DNA from 2 places in the Tepidicaulis sp. genome. Region 1 is predicted to be linked to the other one. Evidence: riboswitches for the same ligand, from Rfam matches in the RefSeq annotation. Region 1 holds a riboswitch; the other holds the start of a gene.
What was found. Region 1 has a riboswitch for cobalamin ahead of ACOQOT_RS02930 (ABC transporter substrate-binding protein). Riboswitches for the same ligand answer to the same signal wherever they lie in the genome.
Positions count from the first base shown of each region.

Region 1 (5,352 bases):
GCGCGGGCATGAGGCCGGGAGAGGAAAGTTGCGTTTCTAAAGCCGGGCCCAGGGCAGCACCACCGCCCCGCGCTCGCCTTCCTGACGGCGCGCGCTGATGCGGTAAATCTTTTCAAGGTTGGCATCGGAAAGCACCTCGCCCGGCGGGCCGAAGGCAGCAAGATGGCCTTCATGCAAAAGCGCCAACCGGTCGCAAAAGCGCGAGGCGAGCGAGAGGTCATGCAGCACGGCGATGACGGAGCGGCCTTCATCGGCAAAACTGCGCAGCACTTCCATTATCTGCAATTGATGATAAGGATCGAGCGAGGCCGTGGGCTCATCCACCAGCAGCACCGGCGCTTCGACCGCAAGCGCACGGGCCAGCATAACGCGGGCGCGCTCCCCGCCCGACAGCCGCGTGACGGGCCGGTCCTTGAAGGCCATGACATCGGCGCGCTGCATGGCGCGGCGTATCGCAGCTTCATCTTCCGCGCCCGGGCGCATGAAGGGCCCGAGATGGGGCAGACGGCCGAGCGCCACAAGCCGCTCTGCCAGGATCGGCCAGCGGCTTTCCGCCCCTTGGGCAAGATAGGAAAGCAGGCGCGCGCGCTCCTGCCGGGCAAGGGTTTCGACCGGCTTATCCTCGATGAAGATATCCCCTTCATGGGGAATGAGCCCGGCGACGGCGCGTACCAGCGTCGTCTTGCCCGCCCCGTTCGGCCCGATGAGGCCCAGCACTTCACCCTTTTTAAGCTCGAGCGACACACCGCGCAGGACCCGGCGCTCATTGAGAGCGGCTTTCAGATTGTCGGTGCGCAGCGCCCTTACCATGCCGCCTCCCGCCGTGCTTTCAGCACCAGATAGAGAAAGAACGGCGCACCCAGAAGCGCGGTGATGACGCCGAGCTTCAGCTCAAGCCCCGTCGGCGGCAGACGCACGACAATATCGGCGGCAAGGGTGAGCGCGGCGCCGGCAAGCGCGCTCGGCAGCAGGAGCCTTGCGGGACTGTGGCCGACAAGCGGACGCACGAGATGCGGCACGACAAGGCCGATAAAACCGACAACGCCCGTCACCGCCACGGCAGCACCGACGGCAAGGGCCGTGCCCAGAATGACCCGCGCCTTCACCGAAGCCGGATTGAAGCCGAGGCTCGTTGCCGTGTCTTCTCCCAGCGCATAGGCATCGAGCGCACGGGCGGTGCTTGCGATGATAAGCGCGCCGAGGCCCATGAAAGGAGCGGCGAAGAGCACATGTTCCATGGAGCGGTCGGCAAGCGAGCCCAGCATCCAGAAGACGATTTCAAGCGCGGCATAGGGGCTCGGCGCAAGGGACAGGGCAAGCGAGGTCAAAGCGCCGGCAAAAGCGGAAATGGCAACACCTGCCAGAATGAGGGTTGTCAGGCTGGGGTTGCGCCCGGCCAGCGCATAAAGAATGCCGAGTGCCAGGGCCGCCCCTGCAATGCCGCCAAGCGGCAGGCCGAGCATTCCCCCGCCAAGCGAGAAATAAAAAACACTGACCGCGCCGAGCGCCGCCCCGCTCGAGGCGCCGATGAGCCCCGGTTCCGCCAGCGGGTTTTGCAAGAGCCCCTGCAAGGCCGCACCGCAAAGCCCGAGGCTTGCCCCGATAAAGAGCCCGAGCAGCGCGCGCGGCAGGCGGATGTCATAAAGAATGACGGCGAAGGTTTCCGGATCGAGCGCATAAGCCTCGCGAAAGGCGTCGGTCAGAAACGCCCCGCCGCGGCCCATGGCGATGGAAGCGGCAAAAGCGGCGGCGACAAGCAGCGCCAAAGCGAGATTGAGCTTGAGGCCGGCGCGGGTCCCGGAACGGTTCATTGCCGCGCCTCCCTCTCAAGCGGCGCACGCGGCAGCGCGGCAAGCCGCTCTACGACACCTGCAATAAAAGGCGTGCCGCAGCTCCACATATCGGAGGGGATGGCGATGCGCGCACCTTCATGCGTCTTGTCGAAATGGCGCATGGCCGCATGATCGAGCAGCGCGCGGACAAGCGAGCGCTGCTGCAAGGCATCGGCGGAAACGATGATGTAATCGGGATCGGCGAGCAGCACCTCTTCGAGCGGCATATAGGCGCCGAGATCGTCCTTGGCACCGGAAAGATTGGCGAGCCCCACATGCTCCAGCAATTCTTTCGTCAGCCCGCCATCGCCCGCTGCAAAGCCGCGCGGGCGGTAAACGATGACACGGGCGCGCGGCGTGCTTTCTCTCCAATGCGTCCCGGCCAGCACCGCATCGAAACGGCGGACCGCCTCTTCGCCCTCGTCGACACGCCCGAGGGCCTTTGCGATGCGGCGCAGATTGGCGCGGATATCGGCGAAGGACTGCGGGTCGCTTACTTTGACCGTCTCAATGCCTAGCTTGTCGAAAAGGCCGAGCTTCAAGGGCGAGGTAAATTCATGGGCAAGCACCAAATCGGGGTGCATGGCGATCAGCTCTTCCACCTCCCCCGCATTGGCATGGAGGGTCTTTGCTTTATCGGCGACCGGCGAAAGCGAGGGATCTTGCGCGAGAAAAGAAACCGAGCGCACCGTGCCGGGCGCTGCCAGCATCAGCAGATAAATGTCGGAACAAAGATTGAGCGAGACGATCTTCTGCGGCGCGGGCGGCTGCCCTGCCCGCGCTCCAAGCGAAGCAAAGACAAGGAGCAATGCTGCCGCTATCAATCCTGACGTGAAAATCCGTGCCATATCCGCCTCGACGATGAAACCGGCGTCGCCGCAGCGGAACCCCGCATCCCCAAGCTCACCCGGCCCGGAGCGGACGACATGACGGCAGGTTTCCTGGCTTACGGGTCCGCGCCCTTGCGCCTGCCTTCCCGGCCTTTGGCCAGTGGCAATGCGGCGCGGGCTCGCCGTTCACAGTTGCGGGGACAGCTCCGGCATTCCCGGATTCCCTTTTACCCCCTCGCGGGGCACCGTCGCGGCGCAGTCTAGTGCGCGTACCGGCAAGATGCAAAAGAAGCCTGATGCCTCAAATTTGACGGGAGGAAGGCTTCCGCCGGGCCCAAGGCAAAGCTAGGCTGCCACGGCGCCAATGAAGGCCGGACGATAAGAGCGGGCATCTGAGCAATGGAAACACAGGCCACGATCGCAGCCTGGGCGGAGGAAACATTCGGACCTGTGGCAGAGCCAGCCCGCCTTGCCGAGCGGGCCATGCTGGAAATGGAGGAGCTGCGCGAGGCATTAAGCTGCGGCAGCAAAGAAGACGCGGCGCATGAAATGGCCGACATCCTCATCCTGCTTTACCGGGCGGCGGAAGAAACCGGCATCGATCTCCATCAGGCCGTGAACGAGAAAATGACGATCAACCGGGCGCGCAATTGGCGCGCGGCAGGAGACGGAACGGGCAGCCATATCGCCTAACGCTCACAGGCGATCACGCCGCCTCACGGAGCCTTTAATTGCCAATATCCCTTCTCCGAGTAGGCTTTTCGCGATTACCACGAAAGCCCGGGAGAGCTTCATGACGCCGCAAGAACGCACCCTCGTTCAAGAGTCCTTTGCCGCCGTGCGGCCGATTTCCGATCAAGCGGCCGCCATGTTTTACGACCGGCTCTTCACCATCGCACCGGAGGTTAAACCGCTCTTCAAAGGGGATATAAGCGAGCAGGGCAAGAAGCTGATGCAGATGCTCGCCGTCGCCGTGAACGGGTTGAACAATCTCGAGGCGATCCTGCCGGCCGTTCAGGAGCTCGGGCGCAAACATGTGGATTACGGCGTCACCGCCGCCCACTACCAGCCGGTCGGCGAAGCGCTGCTCTGGACGCTGGAACAGGGACTCGGCGATGCCTTCACCGCGGAAACGAAAGCGGCCTGGGAGAAAACCTACACCCTTCTCGCCGGCGCCATGATCGAGGCGGCGGAAGGCGCGAAGGCGTAAGGCCGCCGCGCCCCCGCTTTCTTCAGCCAATCAATCGAACGCTTCGTCCCAGGTGCCTTTGGTGGAGGCTTTGGAATATTCCGTTGCGCGGTTTTCGAAGAAGTTCGTGTGCTCGATGCCGTTCAGCATTTCATCCATCCAGGGCAGCGGGTTTTTTTCCACCCGGTAGATGGGCAGAAGCCCGAGCTGGGAAAGGCGCGTATTGGCGATCCAGCGGATATAGGATTTCACCTGCTCGGCCGAGAGCCCTTCCACATCGCCCGCCTCGAAAGCAAGATCGATAAAGGCGTCTTCATGGTGGATGATCGTTTCGCAGGATTTGTAAATCTCGCGCTGCAGATCTTCCGTCCAGATTTCCGGCTTTTCATCGATGAAGGTGCGGAAAAGCTTGATGACGGAATTGGTGTGCAGCGTTTCATCACGCGCCGACCATGTCACGATCTGGCCCATCCCCTTCATCTTGTTGAAGCGGGGGAAGTTCATCAAGATCGCGAAAGACGCGAAAAGCTGCACGCCCTCGGTAAAGGCGCCGAAAACGGCGAGCGTCTTGGCGATATCCTCATCCGTGCTCACGCCCCATTCCTGCATATAGTCGTATTTGTCCTTCATCTGCTTGTATTTCAGGAAGGCTTCATACTCGACTTCCGGCATGCCGATCGTGTCGAGCAAATGGGAATAGGCGGAAATATGCACCGTCTCGATATTGGAGAAGGCGGCGAGCATCATCTGCACTTCGGTCGGTTTGAAGACCTGCGAATAATGCTTCATGTAGCAATTGTTCACTTCCACATCCGCCTGCACGAAGAAGCGGAAAATCTGCGTGAGCAGATTGCGCTCGGCATCGGTCAGCGATTTCGCCCAGTCCTTCACATCGTCGGCCAGCGGCACCTCTTCCGGCAGCCAGTGAATGCGCTGCTGCGTCAGCCAGGCATCATAGGCCCAAGGATAACGGAAGGGTTTGTAGGTGGCGCGTTCTTCAAGAAGAGACATGGGATCGCTCCGGTTTAGGCTTCAGCACCAGATAAAGGGACTTGTGGCCCGGGTTTGACGCCGGGCCACAAAACGCAACTTACTGACAGGACAGGCACTCGTCGTAATCCTGCTCAGCCGGATTGATGACTTGCGGTTTCGCGGGCGCGGCATTGCCGGCGCCGTTCATCGCAAGGCGCGATTCCACAGCCACTTCCTCCAGTGTCTTGAGCGGCACTTCGGCGGCCTTGGAGGGCGGCGCCATCAGCTCGGCCACCGCGCCGCCGCCTTGCGCTTTTTCGGCGCGCTGAATGGAGAGCGAGCGGCAGTAGTAAAGCGACTTCACGCCTTTCTTCCAGGCCCGGTGGTGCAGCTGGTGCAGATCGCGCTTATGCACATCGGCGGGCAGGAAGATGTTGACCGACTGGGCCTGATCGATCATGGCCGCGCGGTCGGCGGCATGGTCGATCACCCAGCGCTGGTCGAGTTCGAAGGCGGTCTTGAAGACGTC
Region 1 covers NZ_OZ244942.1:621,351-626,702, reverse strand. Annotated here, with positions in the region: gene ACOQOT_RS02940 (ABC transporter ATP-binding protein) at 37-810, opposite strand; gene ACOQOT_RS02935 (FecCD family ABC transporter permease) at 804-1,811, opposite strand; gene ACOQOT_RS02930 (ABC transporter substrate-binding protein) at 1,808-2,680, opposite strand; cobalamin riboswitch at 2,746-2,927, opposite strand; gene ACOQOT_RS02925 (dATP/dGTP pyrophosphohydrolase domain-containing protein) at 3,062-3,355, shown strand; gene ACOQOT_RS02920 (globin family protein) at 3,456-3,872, shown strand; gene ACOQOT_RS02915 (ribonucleotide-diphosphate reductase subunit beta) at 3,903-4,862, opposite strand; gene ACOQOT_RS02910 (ribonucleoside-diphosphate reductase subunit alpha) at 4,942-5,352, opposite strand, start outside.

Region 2 (5,352 bases), 320 kb from region 1:
CCAGCAGTCGGAAGATAGCGCATCGGCATTCGACATCTGGCTGGCGGGCTTGAACGATTTGGGCCTGAACCACGCGATCCTCGGCTATGTGCTGCCCGGGCGCGACCCGACGCGCGATCAGTATTTCGCCACCAATTACAAAACCGAATGGCTGAACCACTATGAAGAGCAGGGCTACGCGCAAGCGGACCTGACCTTGCAGCAGGCCGGCCAGGGCTCCGGCCCCTTCTCCTGGCAAAGGCTGCTCGAGCGCCACGAGCTCAGCCCATTCCAGCGCCGCTTTTACGGCGAAGCAGCCGATCTCGGCCTCAAGCAGGGTATTTCCTCCGCGCTTGTAAGCGCGCCCGGCATCAGCGCCGTTTATTCCGTTGCCTCCGACGAGCCGGATGTGGACTGCGAGCGGGTGCTGGCGGAAGTTCATGCCCGCACCGCCTTGCTGCATAAAGTCTTCATGGACCATCTGGCCGTGGAAATGGCCCCCGCCCAGCCGCTCACCCCGCGCGAGCAGGAAGTACTGACGCAATGGGCACGGGGCAAGACCGCTTGGGAGATTTCCCAGCTTCTCAGCGTTTCCCAGGAAACGGTGAAGTTCCATCTGAAGAACTGCTACACGAAGCTCGGCGCCTATGGCCGCATCGCCATCGTCAAAGCGCTCTATCTCGGGCTCATCACCATCGATCCGGAAGACATTCAGTTTCTCTGACCTTCCGTAACTCCTTGATATATAATCCGATTTCCAAGACCTACCCTTAAGGGGAGGTGCGGGTCCGCGCGCCCTCATGAAAGCCTTTCTCCATCAACACGGAGAGAGAGGCCCCCCATGAAAGTCGATCACTTCACCATCCTCACCGCGCATCATTTCGGCAACGCTTTCGATTCGATGCTGCGTTTGCGCCACAAGGTTTTCGTCGAGCGGGCGGGCTGGGTCATTCCCAATCTCAACCACCGCGAAGCGGACCAGTTCGACCATCCGCTCTGGACCCATTACTTCACGATTCGTGACGACAATCAGGCCGTGCGGGCCTGCGGGCGCATGGTGCGCACCGATCATCCTTACATGCTCGAAGCGCTCTGGCCGGAGCTTGCACATGGCCATGAGCTGCCGAAAAGCGCGCGCGTGGCCGAAGGCAGCCGCATGTGCGTCGACCCCGATCTGCCGAAAGGCGCGCATACCTATCACCATGCCCTGTGCACGCTGGCCGGCATGGAATGGGCCTGGGCGCACGGCATCGAGCATTTCGTTTTCGTCACTTATCCCTCCAAGGCCCGGGCGCTCGAACAGCTCGGCCTCAAACCCACCATTTACGGGCCGGCCATCCGCATCGGCGAGGAAGAGTTTCTCGCCGGGCATTACTCCACGGCGCCTTCCTCCTCGCAGCGCATTCGCGATGTGTTCGGCATCGAAGGTTCCGTGATCGACATCCACGAGTATGAAGAAGAGGTAGCAGCGTGAGCGTTCAAACCAAACCGAAACACGAAGAAGGCGCCTTGCCGCAAAACGCGGACGCGCATATCGAAGGGCTCGTCAAAGCCGTGCTTTACCTGGTGCGCTCCGGCGCCGGCCATGCCCATGACGAACGGGTGGAGACATTGCACGGCGCGCTGCTCGACGTGATTGCCGAGCATGTTCTCAAAAACCCGCAATGCCCAGCGGAGATGTCCTTGACCGCCCTGCCCGTCTCGACGCGGCGGCACTGAGAAGAAGACGCACAGGATTGAGCGAGGGGAAGCGGCGTGAGAGCGCTGCTTCCCTTCCGTTTTTTTGCGCTTTTGACAATTTGCAGCGCGCCCCTATACTCGCGCCGCGATCCGGTCCCGGATATCCGGGATAAAAGGGAACAAGGTGACGCCCGCTTCATACGGGCCATTCCTTGGCTGCCCCCGCAACTGTAAGCGGCGAGATCGGTTCCACTCACGTCACTGGGGCATCCGCCCTGGGAAGACCGGAACCGTTTTATGACCCGCAAGCCAGGAGACCTGCCGCATCGCGCGTCATCTGCCGCTGGCCGGGGTGTGCCATCGGAGCGGATCTTCCGTCGGTGACGCGGCCTTGGCATGCGGCGCGGCGGGCACTTCCCCCTCCCCATGCACGAAGCCGCGCGCGCCTTCCGGCTTTCCGTTCCCTCATCCCGTCCCTCGGCACCCTGCGGTCGGGCGGACCGTTTTATGAGGGGACTGGACTAATGGTTCATTTCAATGAGGCGCGCCGCACAGCGGCGCTATTGGGCAGCACGGCCCTTTTCACGACACTCCTTACCGGCCTTGCGCATGCGGACCGGCAGATCATCGCGCCGGAGATTCTGGTTACCGCCCCTTCGGGCCCTGCACCCATCGAGCAGGTCGGCTCTTCCGTCAGCGTCATCACCGCCGATGATATCGATCGGCGGCAATACCGCACAGTGGGCGAAGCGCTGCAAGGCGTGCCGGGGCTTCACATCGTGCAATCGGGCTCGAAAGGCTCCGTCACCAGCGTCTTTTCGCGCGGCGGCAATTCCAACCACACGCTTGTGCTTTTGAACGGGATCGAGATTAACGATCCGGGTGCCCCGGCGGGCGCTTTCGACTTTTCCACGCTGACGACAGAAAATGTCGAGCGCATCGAGGTCATCCGCGGGCCGCAGAGCGGGCTTTACGGCAGCGCGGCGCTGGGCGGCGTCATCAACATCATCACGAAAAAGGGCGAAGGCGCGCTGCGCACCAGCGTGCGGGCGGAACTCGGCTCGCTCGGCACGTTCAACACCGCGGCCCTGGCAGACGGCTCTTATGCAGGCATCGGCTATGCGCTCTCGCTCTCGCGCCAGGCAACGGACGGCAATGACATCACGCCGCAACATCTGCGCGGCGGTTTTGCCGAAGAAGAAGACGGTAACGAGAACACGGCCCTCAGCCTGCAGCTCGATACGGATTTGAGCAACACGCTCTCAGCCTTCACCTTCGGCCAATATATCAATTCCAATACGGATACGGACAATTCCCTGCCGCAGGATTTCAACGCCGTTGCCAAGAACCAGGAGATTTTCCTGAGCGGCGGGCTGAAAGGGAATTTCTATGGCGGCGCTTACCGGCCCGTTCTCACGCTTGCCTATACCGATTATACGCGCGTCATCATCGACCATCCGGATGCGGCAAACCTCAACACCAACCAGGAATCGACGAATGAAGGCACGCGCACCGTCGCCAAGCTGGAAAACTTCGTCACGCTCGGCAATCACACACTGAACCTTGCCGGTGAATACAAATACGAAGAGCTGGAAGCACGGGGTTTTCGCGATTTCGGCTTCGGCTTCGTGCAGCAACTGCGCTCCGAGGCGGATGAATACACCACCTCGTTCTGGCTGAGCGACCGGGTGAGCTTCGGCGAGCGCTTCTTTGCCTCGGCAAGCGTGCGCTATGACAATCCGGAAAATTTCGACGATGAAGTCACCTACACGCTGACGCCGGGTTACTATCATCCCGAAACCGATACGCGGCTGACGGCAAGCTACGGCACGGGCTTCAAAGTACCTTCGCTCTTCGAGCGCTATGGCTTTACGCCGAATTCCTTCGGCAATGCCTTCCGCGGCAATCCCAATCTCGAGCCGGAGGAAAGCGAAGGCTGGGAAGTCGGTCTCGAGCAGGGCTTCCTTGACGGGCGCATTCAAACGGGTATCACCTATTTCGATACCGATTATGAAAACGCTATCATCACGGTCTTCCTGCCTTCGTTCGATTCCACGACAACGAATGTGAACGAGTTCAACGCGCATGGGATCGAAAGCTTTGTCGATGTGGAAATCAGCGACACACTGTCGGCCCGCGCCGATTACACCTTCACCGTCGTCGATACTCAGCCTCTGCGCGGCGGACAGAGCCGGCGCCCGCGCCACAAAGTGCATGGCACGCTCGACTGGCAGGCGATGGAAGATGCCCGCCTCGGGCTCGCCGTTACCTGGGTCGATCTTTACCGGGATGTGGACCGGGTGAGCGGCGGTCTCATCGAAGGCGACAATTACACTGTGGTCGATCTGACGGGCTCGAAAGATATCGGCCCGCATTTCCAGGTTTTCGGCCGGGTGAACAACGCTTTCGACGCCGAATACGAGCCTGCAGACGGGTTCGCGGCGCCGGGCCGGGAATTTCTGATGGGGGTGAAAGTAACGTTCTGATCCTCTTTCCGGAGTAATGAGCGGAGAGAAAATCCGCAGAAACAGGCGACTTTTCGGGTTCTGCTCATAAGAACCCCTCGCAGCGGGGCCGGCGTTTTCAGCGCCGGCCCTTTTCTTTGATCCAGATCAAAGACCAAAAATGACGCAGGCGTCATGATTTTTTCAGGTTGAGGCACACCAAAAGCACCCACAGACCCTGAGCCTCGCAGACCGGAGGAGATTATTGATGACGCAGGCAGTACCCCACAAAGAAGCCGCTGGTCAGATCACGAAGGACAATATCTACAACACCGTAGAGCCGACCGATTTCGCCGCCATGATGGATTGCGAGCGCTATCTCGATCGTACCAGTGCCTTCGACAAGATCATCTCGGCAACCCACGACCATTTCTGGGACCCGAACGACGCGCGCTATATCGACTTTAGCGAGCCCTTCGATATCGAAAACGAATATATGGTCGACCCGACCATGACGGTGGGCTATGGCACCGCCGTCTGGGACAAGCTCGATGAAAAAGGCCGGGTGAAACTGACGAACCTGGAAACCCATTGGAGCCTGTCGAACATTCTGCACGGCGAACAGGGCGCGCTCGCCTTGTCGGCAAGCCTTTGCCACATTCTGCGCGATCCGGGCGCACAGGAATATGCCGCCAACCAGGCGCGCGAAGAAGCCCGTCACGTCACCGCCTTCACCAACATCGTGAAAGCCCGTTTCGGCCGTCCGATGGCTTGCGGCCCGGTGCTGCGCGATGTGCTGACGGAGCTCGTGACGTCGAAATTCGCATGGAAGAAGATCGTCGGCATGCAGCTCCTGGTCGAAGGTCTTGCCATGGGCGCCTTTGCGACCTTCTACAACAAGGGCCGCGACCCGCTGATCGTGCGTCTCGCGCAGCTTGCGATGACGGACGAAGCCTTCCACCACAAGTTCGGCAAGATCTGGGCGGACCGCACGGTGCCGAAACTCTCCAAGGAAGAGCATAACAAGATCGAAGACTGGGCCTGGGAAGTCTTCCAGACGCTGCTCTTCAACATCGGCGCCCCCTCGCAGAAACAGCATATCTACGAGCAGGTCGGCCTCGACTGGGAATGGGTGCAGGGCGCCTTCATGGAAGGCATGACGGACGAGAAAATCCGCACCAACATGCAGGAATCGGCAAACATCTTCCGCGTGCTGGTGAAGACCCTGGCCATGACCGGCATCATCACC
Region 2 covers NZ_OZ244942.1:938,674-944,025, reverse strand. Annotated here, with positions in the region: gene ACOQOT_RS04445 (helix-turn-helix transcriptional regulator) at 1-703, shown strand, start outside; gene ACOQOT_RS04440 (acyl-homoserine-lactone synthase) at 821-1,453, shown strand; gene ACOQOT_RS04435 (hypothetical protein) at 1,450-1,698, shown strand; cobalamin riboswitch at 1,794-2,000, shown strand; gene ACOQOT_RS04430 (TonB-dependent receptor plug domain-containing protein) at 2,184-4,145, shown strand; gene ACOQOT_RS04425 (ferritin-like domain-containing protein) at 4,372-5,352, shown strand, end outside.
Region 2: it holds a riboswitch for cobalamin, as region 1 does, so the genes downstream of both, ACOQOT_RS04430 (TonB-dependent receptor plug domain-containing protein) here and ACOQOT_RS02930 (ABC transporter substrate-binding protein) in region 1, are expected to answer to the same signal.